DNA from 3 places in the Variovorax sp. P1_H2 genome. Region 1 is predicted to be linked to each of the others. Evidence: predicted binding sites of a transcription regulator. Region 1 holds the regulator's gene; each other region holds the start of a gene.
The links. The regulator sigma-54, encoded in region 1, starts transcription at its own class of promoters, with help from an activator protein. The targets are predictions, from matches to a motif close to TGGCANGNAANCTGCTTT.

Region 1 (5,722 bases):
AGAAGTTCGACGCCCAGGTGGCCTTCGACCCACGCCAGCCCGAGGGCGGCAGCGTGGCGCTGCAGATCGAGGTCGCGAGCGCCAGCCTGGGCCTGCCCCAGAGCGACGCCGAACTGCCCAAGCCGGCCTGGTTCGACAGCCAGCACTTCCCGAAGGCCGACTTCCGTTCCAGCAGCATCAAGGCGCTGGGCGGCGGCCGCTTCGAGGTCACCGGCCGGCTGACGATCAAGGGCAGCACGAGGGAGGTGCTGGTGCCGGTCGAGATCACGCAGTCCTACGGCCAGTCGACCGCCAGCGGAAGCATGACGATCCAGCGCCTCGCCTTCAAGATCGGCGAAGGCGAATGGACCGACACCTCGATGGTGGCCGACGACGTCCAGGTCCGCTTCAAGCTGGTGCTGACCGGGCTCGGCCCCCTGTGAAGTCCACCGATGTTTCCACGTTCACCCGAAAGCTCGTCATGAAGAAACTGCTCACCCTCGCCGCGCTGACGGCCGCGGCTGCACTGGCCGGCGCCCAGCAGGCGCCCGAGGCGGCGGCCAAGCCGGCGGGCGGCCCGGTCAAGGGCGCCAGCTACGTGGTCGACCCGACCCATACCTTCGTCAACTACGAGATGGGCCACTACGGCACCACCACCAACCGCGGCCGCTTCAGCACCAAGGACGGCCAGATCAAGATCGACCCGTCGGGCACCGGCGGCAAGGTCGACATCACGATGGACATCAGTTCCATCAACACCGGCGTCGACCTGCTCAACCGCCACCTGCTGAGCAAGGACTTCTTCAACGTCGCCGAGTTTCCGATCGCCCGCTTCGTCGCCGACCGCCTCGACTTCAGCGGCGACAAGGTCACGCAGGTCAACGGCACGCTCACCCTGATGGGCCAGACCCGACCCGTGCTGCTCAAGGCCAACCGCTTCAACTGCTACCTGAGCCCGCTGATCAACCGCCAGATCTGCGGCGGCGACTTCGAGACCACGGTCGAGCGCAGCCAGTGGGGCATCAACTGGGGCCTGGCCTTCGGCTTCGAGGACAAGGTCAGGCTGCTGGTGCAGGTCGAGGCGGTCAACATCCAGTGAAGCGGCGCGCGGGCCCGGGGCCCGCGGGTTCTACAGCAGGCTCTCCGGCGCCAGCGGCGCGAGCAGTTCCAGCATCACGCGGTCCCACAGGCCCGCGTCGGGCTCGACGGTGAGCACCGGGTCGGCACCGTCTTCCATCGTGACCCATTCGAGACCTTCGCTGCCTTCGGCAAAGCGCACCCGGTAGGCGCCCTGCTGCTTCAGCACGTCGAGCAGCTTGAGCATCTGCTGCGCCATCTCGGGGCTGGCGATGAAGAGGCCGATCTCGGTGTTGTGGTTGTCCGAGCGCGGGTCGAAGTTCATCGAACCCAGGAACAGCGCGCGGCGGTCGAAGATCGCCGCCTTCGCATGCAGCCGGCCGACCTGCGAGCCGAACAGCCCGAGCCGCACGCTGCGCTTGGTGCGCGCCGAGCTCAGCTCGTGGATCTCGACGCCGAGCCGCAGCATGTCGGGCCGGTAGCGCCGGTAGCCGGTGTGGACCAGCGGCTCGTCGGTGGCCGCGAGCGAATTGGTGACGACGCTGATCCGGACCCCGCGGCCGCGGACCTCGCGCATCACCTCGAGCCCGGCCTTGCCCGGGATCAGGTAGGGCGACACCAGCGTGACTTCGGAACGCGAGCGCCGCATCTGCTCGATCACGTTGTAGCGCACGCTGTCGACATCGAGCAGCGGCACGCCCCCGTAGGACACGGTCTTGCCGACCACGCGGTCGGGCGAGTCGGCATAGGCCTCGGCCAGGGTCCAGATCAGGTCGAGCCGGGCGCCGTCCTTCAGCTCCGGCCCCAGCGGCGCGTAGCCCAGGACGTCGTTCGGCGCCGGCGGCCGCGGCGCCGGGGTGTTGGCGGGGCCGGTGGCCTGCTCGAAGCGCCGCTGCAGTTCCTCGGGCGTCAGCGAGGAAGCGACCACGGTGCCGATCGGCCGCACGTAGGGGCTGTTCCAGTAGAGATCGAAGAGGCTGCCCAGGCGCTTCGCCAGCGCACCGGCGACGAAGGTGTCGATGTCCAGGAAGTTCGCGCCCGCGGTCCGCGCGAAATATTGGCTGCCGATGTTGCGCCCGCCCGCCACCGCCATCGCGCCGTCGGCGATGAAGAGCTTGTTGTGCATCCGGCGGTTGACGCGGTCGAAATCGAACAGCGAACTCGAGAAGCGCTGCACCATGCTGCCGCGCCCGGCCGGGAACGGATTGAACAGGCGCAGCTCGAGGTTCGGCGTCGCGGCCAGCGCCAGCAGCAGCTCGTCCTCGCCGGAGGTGTAGAGGTCGTCCATCAAGAGCCGCACGCGCACGCCGCGCAGCGCCGCGTCGCGCAGGCTGCGCAGGAAGTAGCGGCCGGTCTCGTCGTTCTCGATCTGGTAGTACTGGACGTCCAGCGTGCGCTCGGCGCGGCGCGCCAGCTGCAAGCGCGTGTCGAGCGCGAAGTCGCCGCCGGGCATCAGCCGGAAGCCGCTCAGGTCGGGATCGGGCGAGGAGGCCTTGGCGATCCGCCCCAGCGTGGTGGCCGCGGAGGCCGCGATCGCGCTCGATGGCTGGCGCTCGAACTCGGCCGGCAGCATGGCGCAGCCGCCGGCCAGCAGAGGCGCCGCCATCAGTGCCGCGCCGAGCCGCCGCCCGCGCACCGCCAGGCCCGCGCCGCGAGGCATCGCTAGAGTGCCTTGCGCAGATTGGCCGGCGCGATGCGCAGGGCCTCGCGGTATTTCGCCACCGTGCGGCGCGCGCATTCGATCCCCTGCTCCTTGAGCATTTCGGAGATCTGACTGTCCGACAGCGGCTTCTTGAGGTCCTCGGCGCTGACGAACTGCTTGATCAGCGCCCGCACCGCGGTGCTCGATGCATTGCCGCCGGTCTCGGTGCCAAGCGCCGAGCCGAAGAAGTACTTGAGCTCGACCGTGCCGTAGGGCGTCGCCATGTACTTGGCGGTGGTCACGCGGCTGATGGTCGACTCGTGCAGGCCGAGCTCGTCGGCGATCTCGCGCAGCACCAGCGGCCGCATCGCCAGCTCGCCGTGCACGAAGAAGCTCTTCTGCCGCTCGACGATCGCGTTCGACACCCGCAGGATGGTGTCGAAGCGCTGCTGGATGTTCTTGATGAACCAGCGCGCCTCCTGCAGCCGCTGCGACAGCGCCTGGCTGCCTTCGCCCTTGTGCTGCTTGAGCGCGCCGGCGTAGATGTCGTGCACGCGCAGCCGCGGCATGACCTCGGGGTTCAGCATGACGCGGAACTTGGTGTGGGTGCCGTTGCCGATGCGCGTGACGATCACGTCGGGGATCACGACGTTGCGTTCGACGTCGACGAAGCGGCGGCCGGGCTTGGGCTCGAGCCTGGCGATCAGCTGCAGGGCCGCGCGAACCTCTTCCTCGTTGCTGCGCGTGAGGGTCGCGAGCCGCTTGAAGTCGCGCCGCGCCAGCAGCTCCATCGGCTGCTTGCAGATCGCGATGGCCGTCTCGCGCACCTGCGCCTCGTCGGCGCTCTCGCCGGGATGCGCCAGCGCGCGCAGCTGGATCGTCAGGCACTCGCCGAGGTTGCGGGCGCCGACACCGACCGGCTCCAGGCTCTGCAGCAGGCCGAGCGCGACCTGGAAGTGGTGCACCAGGTCGTCGAACTGGTCGTTGTCGTCGCCGGCCAGGCCCGAAGCCAGGGCCGGCAGCGAATCCTCGAGGTAGCCGTCGTCGTTGAGCGACTCGATCAGGAAGCGCAGCGCGGCGCAATCGGTCTCGCTGAGCCGCAGGCCCAGCGCCTGCCGGTGCAGGAAGGATTGCAGCGACTCCTGGCTGCGCGCCAGCTCGGTGGCGTCGGTGCGCTCGTCGTCGCCCAGGTTGTTGGTGCGCGCCGGGGCGTCGCCGCCCCATTCGCTGTCGTCGGGCGCCAGGTCGACCGTGCCGTCGCCTTCCCAGTCGGGCTCGGCGTCGACGGCGTCGGCGGTGGCCGTCTCGGTTTCGGACGCGGCGACCGCGACTTCGGCCGGCGCCGACGGACCCGGCGCGAAATCGCCCTCGACTTCGGCCTGCCGATCCTCGTCGCGCACCGGCGCATCCGCCGATTCCAGGCCGAATTCCTCGCGCGCCGCCTCCTCGGCAGTGCGCTCGAGGAACGGGTTGTCGTCGAGCATCTGTTCGACTTCCTGGCTCAGCTCGAGCGTGGACAGTTGCAGCAGCCGGATCGACTGCTGCAGCTGCGGCGTGAGCGCCAGGTGCTGGGAGACGCGAAGCGAAAGCCCCTGCTTCATCGAGATTGGGCTCCTACATCCGGAAGTGTTCGCCCAGGTACACGCGCCGTACCTCGGTGTTGTCGACGATCTCCGAAGGCGTGCCTTGTGCCAGCACGTGCCCGTCGCTGATGATGAACGCGTGATCGCAGATGCCCAGCGTTTCACGCACGTTGTGGTCGGTGATGAGCACGCCGATGCCGCGCTCCTTCAGGAAGTTGATGATCCGCTGGATCTCGATCACGGCGATCGGGTCGATGCCCGCGAAGGGTTCGTCCAGCAGGATGAAGCGCGGCTGGGTCGCCAGRGCCCGCGCGATCTCGACCCGGCGGCGCTCGCCGCCGGACAGCGACAGCGCCGGCGAATCGCGCAGGTGGTCGACCCGCAGGTCGGCCAGCAGTTCGGCGAGACGCTCTTCCATGCGCGCCTTGCCGAGCGACACCATGCGGCCCTGCTCGTCGGGCTCGCTCTGCAGCTCGAGCACGGCGCGCACGTTTTCCTCGACCGTCAGCTTGCGGAAGATCGAGGCCTCCTGCGGCAGATAGCTCAGGCCCATGCGCGCGCGGCGATGGATCGGCATGTGGGCGATCGGCTCGCCGTCGATCATGATCTCGCCGGCGTCGGCCCGCACCAGCCCGACGATCATGTAGAAGGAGGTGGTCTTGCCGGCGCCGTTGGGGCCCAGCAGGCCGACCACTTCGCCCTTCTGCACGGCCAGCGACACGTCCTTGACGACCTTGCGGCTGCCATAGCTCTTTTGCAGGCTGCGCGCCTCCAGCCGGCTGCCCGGCTGGCCGTCGCTGGCACTGATTCCGGCTGCTTCGATCACTTCTTGAAGTCTCCGCCGAGCGTGGTGGTGGCACGCAGGCTATTGCCCGGCGCCGGCGTGGCGGCGGGCTTGGCGGCGCCGGCCGTCGGCGCCGCGGCCGGCACGGTCGCCGGCTTGGGCGTCAGGATGGCCTTCACGCGGCCGCTCGGCTGGGTCGCCACGCCGGCGTTCGGCGGCAGCGACGCGCCATTCACCGTGAAGGTGTCGTTGCTCTGGTCATAGACGATCAGCGGACCGCTGCTCTCGTCGCTAGGCGTGGCGCCGATCAGGCGGCGCATGACCGCGCGGCGGATGAACTTCACGTTGTCGGCGCGGCTGTCGTACTCGATGACCTCGCCCTCGCCCTCGATCCACTCGTCGGTGCCGGCATTGCGCTTCTGCTTGAAGTAGGAGAGCTTGCCCGGTTCGGCCGTGACGACGCCGTACTGGTAGCCCTCGGGGTCCTGGCGGACGTCGATGCGCGCGCCGCGGATCTGGATCGTGCCCTTGTTCACCAGCACGTTGCCGGTGAACACGCTGGTCTGCTTGAGGTCGTCGTAGCGCATCGCGTCGGCCTCGATGTTCATCGGCTTGCTCCGGTCAGCCTGCTCGGCCTGGGCCAGCGATGCGAGACCG
Region 2 (5,722 bases), on a different contig from region 1:
GCGCCGGCTGCAAGGTCTACCCCAAGCGCGACCTGTGGCACCTGCGCTCGCTGCTGTTCACGGAGCCGGTCGATTTCCTGATCGGCAACACCTACGGCAAGTACCTGGAGCGCGACACCAAGACGCCGCTGGTGCGCATGACCTTCCCGATTTTCGACCGCCACCACTACCACCGCTACCCCACCTGGGGCTACGACGGTGCGATGCGCACGCTGATCATGCTGCTCGACGAGTTCTTCGAGACCCTCGATGCCAACACCATCGTCGCCGCGAAGACCGACTACAGCTACGACATCATCCGCTAAGCGGGGCCCCTCGATTCTTGCCAGGAACCTATCCCATGACAGATGCCGTATGGGTCAAGATGACGCAGGATGGCCGCAAGGTCGAAGTGATCGACGGCTGGGTCTGCCTGGCCGGCGCGCGCGAGACCGACCACCTGGTGCCGCTGCTGGAGCATCCGAACCGGCAGGCCATCGGAAAAGCGGTGCACGGTGCCACGCACATGGCCGGGCGGATTCCGCTCACGCATGCGGAAACCGCCATCGCCCAGGGGGCGATGGCGGCCGCGCAGCGCGCGTTCGACCCCAGCCCGGCCGCGATCACCCAGCGCATCCGCCACGCGATCTGGGCCAAGGCCCATGCGGAAGGCGTGGAATGACAGACCACTCAACCAAGGAGAGTGACCATGGTTCGCTGTGATGGCAGCCGCAACGGCTACCAACTGCTGTGCAACGGCAGCCTCTACCGGTGCGCCTGCGGTCACGTCGGCTGCATGCAAAGCAGGGACGCGCTGTGCAGCAAGCAGGGCTTCTCGGTGCTCGGCAAGTGCACCGCCTGCGGCGAGGTGGGCAGGGCCACGCTGCTGGCGCCGGAGGCCGTCGGTTTCCGGCGCACCCTGATGCAAGACCCGCAGAGCGCCTGAGACAGCGCGGGAACCGGCCGTGATCTTCGTGGTGGAACTTCCGCAACAAGGCGACCCGCGTGCCTGGTTCGCTTATGACGACGAGGACTTCGCGCGCAAGGTGGCGGCCTCCGATCCGCTCGACCCCTGGGAGATCCACGACGAGCTGACGGCACGCGACCTGCTGGAAGCCGCGGGGCATGCCGGGCCCGACGACGATGCGCGGGAACGTTCGCCGGCCCTCTGCGCGCTGGGCGACGCGCACGGCTGGGACACGCCGCTCTACCGCGCCGATCACCTGCTCGGCCGTGGCGTGCTGCGCACCGAGCCGGTGGCCGAACGCGACGCGCTGGCCGCTGCGCTCGCCGCGCGCGGCGGGCAGAGCTGCATCTACTGGAACGACCGCGAGGCGATCGGTGCGTTCGAAGGGGCCGATCCGCGGCTGGCGGGCGAGGCCCGTTGGTGGGCGCGGCGCGCCCTCTACGAGCAGCTCATTGCGCTCGAAGTGCTGGCGGACGACAACTGAATCCGGAACGAGCGAGGCCATGAAGCCGGGCATCGAGCGCTCGCATGCCCACCGGCTCGCCGCCTGAGGAGACCTTCGATGCTGTCCCGGATGCAATGCGACATCGTGTGCGGCTGCGCCGACGCCATCCAGGTGTTGACGGCCGAGATGCGGGACGACAGCGAGCTGTTCGCCAGCCCGAACACGCTGGCCGGCGTGGAGCTGTCGCTGCTCGCCATCGCGCAGACGCTGGACCACCTGGCGCCGGCCCTGCGCGGCCGCCTTGCATGGATCGACTGGAACGGCTGGCAAGCCTTGCGCCGTCTGCTGGAGCACGACGTCCAGCCGCGCCGCGAGCAGGTCTGGTACGGCATCCGGTCGCTGGTGCCGGCCACCGTGCACCTGATCGGCCAGCTGCGCCGCCACGAGCCGGTGTGGTTCGAGATTGCGTATTGAAAGATCGGGCGCGTCGCTGCGCGTGGCGCACCGTCGTGTGTCGCAAGGCCTTTGTCGCATTCCGTTCAAACCCGCCAGCAGGGTGGCGCCCGGCGCGCCAAAAGACCGCCAAACCGGCGATAAATCGCCCCCGAACGGCCTCCCGGACGCTGGCACCAAACCTGCAATGAGAGCCTCATCCACCTGTCGGGAGTCTTCCATGTCAGTCTCGCTGAAAGCCAAGATCGCCGAAGTATTCGATGAGCCCGGCTGCGACAAGAACCAGGGCAAGAGCGAGAAGGAACGCAAGAAGGGCTGCACCAAGCAGCTCTCGCCGGGCGCCGCGGCCGGCGGCTGCGCCTTCGACGGTGCCAAGATCGCGCTGCAGCCGATCGTGGATGTTGCGCACCTCGTGCACGGGCCGATCGCCTGCGAAGGCAACTCCTGGGACAACCGGCATTCGGCGTCCTCCGGTTCGCAGCTCTACCGCACCGGATTCACGACCGACATCAACGAGCTCGACGTGGTCTACGGCGGCGAGAAGCGTCTCTTCAAGAGCGTGCGCGAAATCATCGAGAAGTACGATCCGCCGGCCGTCTTCGTCTACCAGACCTGCGTGACCGCGCTGATCGGCGACGACATCGAGGCGGTGTGCCAGCGTGCGTCGGAGAAGTTCGGCAAGCCGGTGATCCCGGTGAACTCGCCCGGCTTCGCCGGCCCGAAGAACCTGGGCAACAAGCTCGGCGGCGAGGCCATCCTGGACTACGTGATCGGCACGCGCGAGCCGGCGTACACGACGCCCTACGACATCAACATCATCGGCGAATACAACCTGTCCGGAGAACTCTGGCAAGCCAAACCGCTGCTCGACGCGCTGGGCATCCGCATCCTCTCGTGCATCTCGGGCGACGGCCGCTACAACGAGGTCGCGAGCGCGCACCGGGCCAAGGTGAACATGATGGTCTGCTCCAAGTCGATGATCAACATCGCGACGAAGATGCAGCAGCGCTGGGGCATCCCGTACTTCGAGGGTTCGTTCTACGGCATCGGCGACATGAGCGACACGCTGCGCCAGATCTCGCGGCTGCTGGTGGCGCAGGGCGCGCCCGCCGAGCTGCAGGAGCGCACCGAGCGGTTGATCGAGGTGGAAGAAGCGCGCGCCTGGAAGCGCATCGCGCACTACAAGCAGCGCCTGGCCGGCAAGCGGGTTCTGCTGATCACCGGCGGCGTGAAGTCCTGGTCGGTGGTCGCGGCGCTGCAGGAGGCGGGCCTGGAAGTCGTCGGCACCAGCGTCAAGAAGAGCACCAAGGAAGACAAGGAAAAGATCAAGGAGATCATGGGCGACGACGCCCACATGATCGACGACATGACGCCGCGCGAGATGTTCAACATGCTCAAGGACGCCAAGGCCGACATCATGCTGTCGGGCGGCCGCTCGCAGTTCGTCGCGCTGAAGGCGCGCATGCCCTGGCTGGACATCAACCAGGAGCGCCACCATCCCTACGGCGGCTACGAAGGCATGGTCGAGCTGGTGCACGAGATCGATCGCGCGATCTTCAATCCGGTGTGGCAGCAGGTGCGCATCCCTGCGCCCTGGGGCGACGACGGCGAGACGCTGGGCGCGGTGCGGGTCGTCGCGCAGCCGAGCGCCGTGGCGCCGGGCATGGGCTTCCTGGCCGACGTCGCCCGCCGGGCCATGGGCCTGGAGCCCGACGAAGTTCCGGCCTGAGCAGGACGCAAGCGGGAGCGAAACAGCATGGCCAGCGTCGTCGAATCCAGGAAAGCCTGTGCGGTCAATCCGCTCAAGATGAGCCAGCCGCTGGGCGCGAGTTTCGCGTTCATGGGGCTCGATGCCTGCATGCCGGTGATGCACGGCTCGCAGGGCTGCACCTCGTTCGCGCTGGTGCTGCTGGTGCGCCATTTCAAGGAAGCGATCCCGCTTCAGACCACGGCGATGAACGAGGTCACGACCATCCTCGGCGGCTACGAGAACATCGAGGCCGCGCTGCTCAACATCCGCAAGCGTGCGGCGCCGAGGATCATCGCGATCTGCTCCACCGGCCTGACCGAGACCAAGGGCGACGACGTGACCGGCTACCTGGCCACGGTGCGCAAGCGCAAGCCCGAGCTGGACGACACCGAGATCCTCTACGTGTCGACGCCCGATTACGTGGGCGGGTTCGAGGACGGCTACAAGCACGCAGTCACCGGCATCGTGCGCGCGCTGGTCAAGCCGCTGCCGGTCGACGCCCGGCAGATCACGCTGCTGCCGGGCAGCCATCTTTCGCCGGGCGACATCGACGAGCTGCGCGAGATCGTCGAGGCCTTCGGCCTGTCGGTCATCGTGCTGCCCGACATATCCGGCTCGCTGGACGGCCACATCGCGCCCGACTGGCGCGGCACGACGATCGGCGGCACGACGCTGGAACAGGTCCGGGCGGCGGGCGCATCGGCGTTCACGATCGCGGTGGGCGAGCAGACGCGCGAGGCCGCCGAGGCGCTGCAGTCGATCGCCGGCACGCCCTTCGAAGTCTTCGAGCGGTTGACGGGCCTCGAGGTCAACGACCGTCTGCTGCAGCGCCTGTCGCAGATCGCCGGACGCCCGGTGCCGGCGAAGTACAGGCGCCAGCGCAGCCAGTTGCTCGACGCGATGCTCGACGGGCACTTCTACACGGGCGGCATCAAGGTCGCCATCGGCGCCGAGCCCGATCTGCTGCTGGCGGTGGGCGGCCTGCTGCACGAGATGGGTGCCGAGCTGCGCTGCTGCGTGAGCACCACCAAGTCGGCGGCGCACGCGCTGCTGCCCGCCGAGCAGGTGGTGCTCGGCGACCTCGAGGACCTGGAGCGCGGCGCGGCCGATTGCGACCTGTTGATCACGCATTCGCATGGCCGCCAGGCTGCCGAGCGCCTCGACAAGCCCCTGCTGCGCATCGGATTCCCGGTGTTCGACCGCATCGGCAACGCGCACCGCCGCCACGTCGGCTATCGCGGAACGATGAACCTGATCTTCGAGGTTTCCAACCTGATGATGGAACGCATCGCCCATCACCACGCCGGCGACTGGCCGCTCACGCCCGAGGCGCGCCGCGCCGCCGCGGCCGCGAGCCGCGCGGACGCCGTCGAGAGCACCATCGCCGCAGCCAGCGCCTGAACCAAGCAACCAGGAGTTCCCATGAAAATCGCCTTCGCCACCCAGGACAAGGAGCGCGTGGATGCGCACTTCGGCTGGGCCAAAGCCATCGTGGTCTACGAGGTCACGGCCGACGGCCACCGTTTCGTCGAGAGCTTCGACTTCGGCGGCAAGCTGGAGGAGGACGGCGACGAGGACAAGCTGGCACCCAAGCTCGAGGCCATCAAGGACTGCGCCATTCTTTATGTCGCCGCCATCGGCGGCTCCGGCGCCGCGCGCGTGGTGGCACTGAAGATCCATCCGATCAAGGTGCCGCAGCCCGAGCCGATCGCCGAGATCCTGGACAAGCTCCAGGAGGTTTTCAAGGGCACGCCGCCTCCGTGGCTGCGCAAGGCACTCGCCAGGGACGGCGAGCGCTCATTCGATTTCGAAGACGACGAGGTTCCACATGGCTGAACAAGCAATCATCGAGGCGACAACGGGCGACGAAGCCCATCTCGCCAGCCCGTTCGTGCAGCAGCTGGTCAAGCAGCTGCGTGCGCAGGACACGCACGGCGCGTGGGAGGGCAAGAGCGACATGCAGTTGCTCAAGCCCTACGTCCACACGCCCGAGGAGCGCCGCGCGATCCCCATCATGGGCGATCCCGATCCGGAGATATTGTGGCGCCTGGAGATTTTCTACAACGCGATCGCCGTGGCGATCGAGCGGGAGACCGGCCAGATGGTCTCGCCGATGATGAAGATGAGC
Region 3 (5,722 bases), on a different contig from region 1:
GCTCGTCCATCAGCAGCACCTTGGGTTCCATCGACAGCGCACGGGCGATGCCGACGCGCTGCTTCATGCCGCCCGAGATCTCGCCCGGGCGCTTCTGCGCCGCCGGCGCGAGGCCGACCAAGGCCAGTGCCGCTTCGGTCCGGGCCTTGAGCTGCGCCTTGTTCTCGGTCGCGGCGAACACCCGCTCGACTGCCAGGTAGACGTTCTCGTAGCAGGTCAGCCAGGGCAGCAGCGAATGGTTCTGGAACACCACCGCGCGCTCCGGCCCCGGGCCCTTGATCTCGCGGTTGGCACACAGCAGCACGCCCTGGGTCGGTGTCGTCAGGCCGGCGATCAGGTTCAGCAGCGTCGACTTGCCGCAGCCCGAGTGGCCGATCAGCGTGATGAACTCTCCCTTGGCGACCTGCAGATTGACGTCGCGCAGCGCCAGGAAGCTGCCCTTGGCGGTCTTGAAGCGCTGCTCGACGCCCTGGATCTCGATGTACTTGTTGTCGTCATTCATTGGAAACCTCCGCGCAGCGGCGCTGCAGTATTCGTCTTCGGAGCGGCCGTTCGACTCATGACTTCACCTCTTCGAACGTGAACGCGGTGGCGATCCTGATGAGCGCGAACTCGAGCACCAGGCCGACGATGCCGATGACGAAGATCGCGATGATGATGTTGGCGACGTTGAGGTTGTTCCACTCGTCCCAGACCCAGAAGCCGATGCCGACGCCGCCGGTCAGCATCTCGGCCGCGACGATCACCAGCCAGGCGGTGCCGACCGCCAGCCGCACGCCGGTCAGCATGTAGGGCAGCACGGCCGGGAACAGGATCTTGGTGAAGATCTTCCATTCGCTGAGGTTCAACACCTTGGCGACGTTCATGTAGTCGCTCGGCACGCGCTGCACGCCGACCGCGGTGTTGATGATCATCGGCCAGATCGAGCAGATGAAGATGGTCCAGATCGCGGCCGGGTTGGCGCCCTTGAACACCAGCAGGCCGATCGGCAGCCAGGCCAGCGGCGACACCGGCCGCAACAGGCTGATGAGCGGGTTGAACATGCGCGAGAGGAACTCGAAGCGCCCGATCGCGAAGCCGGCCGGAATGCCGACCGCGGCCGCCAGGCCGAAGCCCAGTGCGACGCGCTGCAGCGACGAGAGCACGTTCCAGCCCACGCCCTGGTCGTTCGGGCCCTTGCTGTAGAACGGATCGCTGAAGACCGTGAGCGCCTGCTGCCAGGTCGCCAGCGGCGACGGAAAGCCGGTGGTGCTCTTCAGCGCCACCAGTTCCCAGACCAGGACCAGCAGCGCGAAGCCCAGCAGCGGCGGCAGCACGCGCAGCCACACGGCGCGGAAGTCGCGCGGCGTGCGCGGCGTCGGTTCGACGGCAGCCGGCGCGGCCGCGGGCCTCGCGGCATGGGCGACAAGCTTGGCGGCCGGGACCACCGGCTTGGCCTCGAGGGGGGAATGGAAGACGGCGCTGACCATGGCGGGCTCCTCAGGCATTGACTTTGAACGAATCGGCGTACTGCTTCGGGTTCTTGCCGTCCCAGACGACGCCGTCGAACAGCTTGCTGCTGCGCATCGTCTCCTTCGGCACCGGGGTCTTGGTCGCGGCGGCGGCCTGCTTGTAGATGTCGATCTGGTTGATCTGCGTCGCCACCTGCAGGTAGTCGGGGTGCTCCTTCAGCAGGCCCCAGCGCTTGTGCTGCGTGAGGAACCACATGCCGTCCGACAGGTACGGGTAGGTGACCGCGCCGTCGTTGTAGAACTTCATGTGGTTGGGGTCGTCCCAGTTCTTGCCGAGGCCGTTGGTGTAGCGGCCCAGGATGCGCTGGTTGATCGCGTCCACGCTGGTGTTGACGTAGCTCTTGTCGGCGATGGTCTCGGCCATCTTGTTCTTGTTCTGCAGGCCGGCGTCGATCCACTTGCCGGCCTCGATGATCGCGGCGGTCACGGCGCGCGCCGTGTTCGGATACTTCTTCACGAAGTCGCCGGTGGTGCCGAGCACCTTCTCGGGATGGTCCTTCCAGATGTCCTGCGTCGTGATTGCCGTGATGCCGATGCCGTCCATGATCGCGCGCTGGCCCCAGGGTTCGCCGACGCAGTAGCCATCCATGTTGCCGACCCGCATGTTGGCCACCATCTGCGGCGGCGGCACGGTGATGACCTTGGCGTCCTTCAGCGGGTTGATGCCGTTGGCGGCCATCCAGTAGTAAAGCCACATCGCGTGGGTGCCGGTGGGGAAGGTCTGGGCGAAGGTGTATTCGGCCTTCTCCTTGGCCATGACCTTGGCCAGCGAGGCGCCGTCGACCGCCCCCTTGTCGGCCAGCTTCTTCGACAGCGTGATCGCCTGGCCGTTGTTGTTGAGGGTCATCAGGACGGCCATGTCCTTCTTCGGACCGCCGATCCCCAGGTGCACGCCGTAGACCAGGCCGTACAGCACGTGGGCGAAGTCCAGTTCGCCGTTGACCAGCTTGTCGCGCACGCCGGCCCAGCTGGCTTCCTTGCTCGGCACGATCTTGACGCCGTACTTCTTGTCGATGCCGAGCACCGAGGCCATCACGACGCTGGCGCAGTCGGTCAGCGGGATGAAGCCGATCTTGACTTCCTCCTTCTCGGGCTTGTCCGAGCCCTGGGCCCAGACGGCGGCGCGCAGCGCAGGGTCGAGGCCGACCACGCCCGCGGCGGCGGCCTGCAGTACTCGGCGGCGACTCAGTTTGTGTTTCAGCGCTTCGGTCATGGGGCGTACTCCGGAAATGAAAAATCGATTCGGAAAAACAAAAAAGGCGCCCTTACCGCCGCACGGGCTGCTCTGAGTCGAGCCCGTGCGGGACAAGGACGCCTTTGTCCGGTTCGGTGGACCGCATCCGCCGTTGGATGCCGCCTGCCTGAAGACCTTCGTTGGTCTATGTGCGGAAAGAAAGCAAGTGGTGTGCCAGTTCTTGGGTGCTATGAAAGTGAGAGCATTCAAGGCTCATCAGGACTCGATTTGTCTGGGATCGCGGGCGAATTCTGTGCGACGCAGCGCTTGTGCGGTGCACCATTCCGGGTGTGCGGCGCACTCAGGAAGCCCGGTCGGCGGGCAGGTACTCGGCCATCGCGAGCACCGATTCGGCGACCTCGACCAGCCGCCGTCCCTGGTTCATCGCGGTCTGGCGCAGCATCTTGTGCGCCTCCTCCTCGCTGATGCGTCGGTGGGCCATCAGGAGGCCCTTGGCGCGCTCGACCAGCTTGCGCTCGTTGAGGGCGGCGCGCACCGTGTCGAGTTCGTCGCCCATGGCCTGAAGCCGGCGCGACTGCTCCTGCACCATGTCGAGAATCGATCGTTCGAGCTGCCGGCCGTAGGTCGCGCCGGCGGCCGGCGAAGACGGCGAGGGCGTGGCGTCCGGCATGGCGACCGCATCGAGAAAGAAGTCCGCCGCCGTCCCGTTCTCGCCCTGCAGGCTGGCGAGCAGGGCTTCGTGGGCCTGCAGTTCCTTGCGGGCCTGCGCGGTCTTCTGCATGCAGAGCTGCCGCAGGTCGGAGGCCAGCCGTTCCTCGATGGCCTGCATGGCGTCGATGCGGCGCGAGCAGCAGTCGAACCAGGTCTGGCTCAGCTCGCTGTCGAGCGCCACGCCGGCCGGTGCGGCGCAGGCGATGCGGCGCAGGCGCTCCTGTTCGGCCAGCTGGGCGGGGGCCTGGAGCGCGCCCCAGGCCTGCGCCAGTCCGGGGGCTGCGAAGTCGGTGAAGAGCTGGAAGCAATGCTCCTGCGAGGCGATCAGGTGCAGCCACTGCTGCTGGCGCGCCGCATCGTTGCGGCCGGAAGCGAAGGCCGCGGCGCCGCAGGCCCGTTCCTGGCCCGCGAATTCCTTGCCCTGCATGAAATTGAACAGCGCCACCAGGCGGCGCGAGATTTCCGGGTCGGTGGCGCCGTCGGCGGCCTCGAACACCACCGCGATCAGGCCGGCGACCAGCTTGACGAAGGCCGCGGTCGAACGGCCGGCGTCGAGCTCCAGCGCGCCGATGCGGCGGCGCAGCTCGGGCAGGGCGTCCAGCCCCGGCAGCACCCAGGCGATGCGGCTGAACAGCCGGGCGCCGTTGCCGACGCGGCCGCCTTCGGCATCGAGCTGGTCGAAGGCCAGGCGCACGGCTTCTTCCAGTCGCAGGCATTCGGCGATCTGCTCCTCGCGCTGCGGGGCAAAGCGCTGGCCGTGCGAGGCCAGCAGCACATTCGAAATGCCGCGTTCGCGCTGCAGGGCATGCACCAGCCGGCCGATCGTCGCCACCAGTTCGCTGGTGCGCGCAAGCTGTTCCAGCTGGTCGATTTCGCAACGCAGCGCGCCGACCAGGAAGCTCAAACCGGATTTCATCGTGGTGTTTCGACTTCCATCTGCGTCCAATAGGTCCCAGGGCGGGCAGGCAGCGAGCCAACCTGGGGGCGAGCCTATTGAGCAACATCCGTGCCCCGACTGCATGCCCCGCCTACACTCGCACCCATGCTTGTACTGGGAATCGAATCCTCCTGCGACGAAACGGGCGTGGCGCTGGTCGAGGCCGGCGCCAGCGGATTGCCGCGCCTGGCCGCGCACGCGCTGCACAGCCAGATCGCCATGCACCAGGCCTACGGCGGCGTGGTGCCCGAACTCGCGAGCCGGGATCACATCCGCCGCGTCCTGCCGCTGACCGAGACGGTGTTCTCGGAGGCCGGCCGCCGGCTGTCCGAAGTCGACATCGTCGCCTACACGCGCGGACCCGGCCTGGCGGGCGCGCTGCTGGTCGGCGCCGGCGTGGCCTGTGCGCTGGGAGCGGCGCTCGGCAAGCCGGTGCTCGGCGTGCATCACCTCGAAGGCCACCTGCTGTCGCCTTTCCTGAGCGCCGATCCGCCCGAGTTCCCCTTCGTCGCGCTGCTGGTGTCGGGCGGCCACACGCAGCTGATGCGGGTCGAGGGGGTCGGGCGCTACGAACTGCTCGGCGAAACCATCGACGACGCCGCCGGCGAAGCCTTCGACAAGAGCGCCAAGCTGATGGGCCTGCCTTATCCCGGCGGACCCTGGCTTGCCAAGCTGGCGGAGGCAGGCGACGCCGAGGCCTTCAAGCTCCCGCGTCCGCTGCTGCACAGCGGCAACCTGGATTTCTCCTTCGCCGGACTGAAGACCGCGGTGCTGACCCAGGCCAGGAAGCTCGGCGACCAGCTCGAGGACCGCAAGGCCGATCTCGCCGCCTCGACCCAGGCCGCGATCGTCGAGGTGCTGTTGAAGAAGTCGATGGCGGCCATCGAGCAGACCGGGCTCGACCGCTTCGTGGTCGCCGGCGGCGTCGGCGCCAATCGCATGCTGCGCCAGCAGCTCGATGCGGCCTGCGCGAAGCGGGGCGTGCGGGTGCACTACCCGGAGCTTCACCTGTGCACCGACAACGGCGCGATGATCGCGATGGCGGCGGCGATGCGGCTCGCCGCCGGCGTGCAGGCGCCGACCGAGCGCTACGCCTTCGACGTCAAGCCGCGATGGCCATTGGCATCGCTGGACTCGTCGCTGCAGGCCGCCTGACGCCTTCGCGGGCCAGCGACGGCAGCGGCAGCACATCGAGCATCTTGCGCCAGAGCTGAGACCATTGCGGCCAGTCGTGGCCGCCCTCGGTGGTGAACACGTGGCCGGGCGGAAGCGCCTCGGCCAGCAGCTGGTGGTTGGAGGCGAAGCGGTCGCTGAGCCCGAAGCCCAGATACAGCGGGGGCAGGTGCTTCGCGCGCTGGGGCGAGGCGT

Region 2: a site for sigma-54 is predicted at 2,016-2,033, ahead of nifE (nitrogenase iron-molybdenum cofactor biosynthesis protein NifE). Genes of this name have one in related genera too.
Region 3: a site for sigma-54 is predicted at 2,905-2,922, ahead of AC1D2E_RS25255 (CmpA/NrtA family ABC transporter substrate-binding protein). Genes of this name have one in related genera too.

The regions. Positions count from the first base shown of each region.
Region 1 covers NZ_JBFUCJ010000157.1:4,839-10,560, forward strand. The annotation lists gene AC1D2E_RS32255 (YceI family protein) at 1-422, shown strand, start outside; gene AC1D2E_RS32260 (YceI family protein) at 461-1,078, shown strand; gene AC1D2E_RS32265 (phospholipase D family protein) at 1,109-2,716, opposite strand; gene AC1D2E_RS32270 (RNA polymerase factor sigma-54) at 2,719-4,299, opposite strand; gene lptB (LPS export ABC transporter ATP-binding protein) at 4,313-5,107, opposite strand; gene lptA (lipopolysaccharide transport periplasmic protein LptA) at 5,104-5,722, opposite strand, start outside.
Region 2 covers NZ_JBFUCJ010000001.1:178,421-184,142, forward strand. The annotation lists gene nifK (nitrogenase molybdenum-iron protein subunit beta) at 1-305, shown strand, start outside; gene AC1D2E_RS00935 (hypothetical protein) at 341-661, shown strand; gene AC1D2E_RS00940 (hypothetical protein) at 689-925, shown strand; gene AC1D2E_RS00945 (hypothetical protein) at 945-1,430, shown strand; gene AC1D2E_RS00950 (hypothetical protein) at 1,509-1,865, shown strand; gene nifE (nitrogenase iron-molybdenum cofactor biosynthesis protein NifE) at 2,065-3,573, shown strand; gene nifN (nitrogenase iron-molybdenum cofactor biosynthesis protein NifN) at 3,601-4,995, shown strand; gene nifX (nitrogen fixation protein NifX) at 5,017-5,430, shown strand; gene AC1D2E_RS00970 (NifX-associated nitrogen fixation protein) at 5,423-5,722, shown strand, end outside.
Region 3 covers NZ_JBFUCJ010000089.1:16,917-22,638, forward strand. The annotation lists gene AC1D2E_RS25245 (ABC transporter ATP-binding protein) at 1-502, opposite strand, end outside; gene ntrB (nitrate ABC transporter permease) at 558-1,469, opposite strand; gene AC1D2E_RS25255 (CmpA/NrtA family ABC transporter substrate-binding protein) at 1,480-2,724, opposite strand; gene AC1D2E_RS25260 (nitrate- and nitrite sensing domain-containing protein) at 3,047-4,333, opposite strand; gene tsaD (tRNA (adenosine(37)-N6)-threonylcarbamoyltransferase complex transferase subunit TsaD) at 4,460-5,509, shown strand; gene AC1D2E_RS25270 (alpha/beta hydrolase-fold protein) at 5,457-5,722, opposite strand, start outside.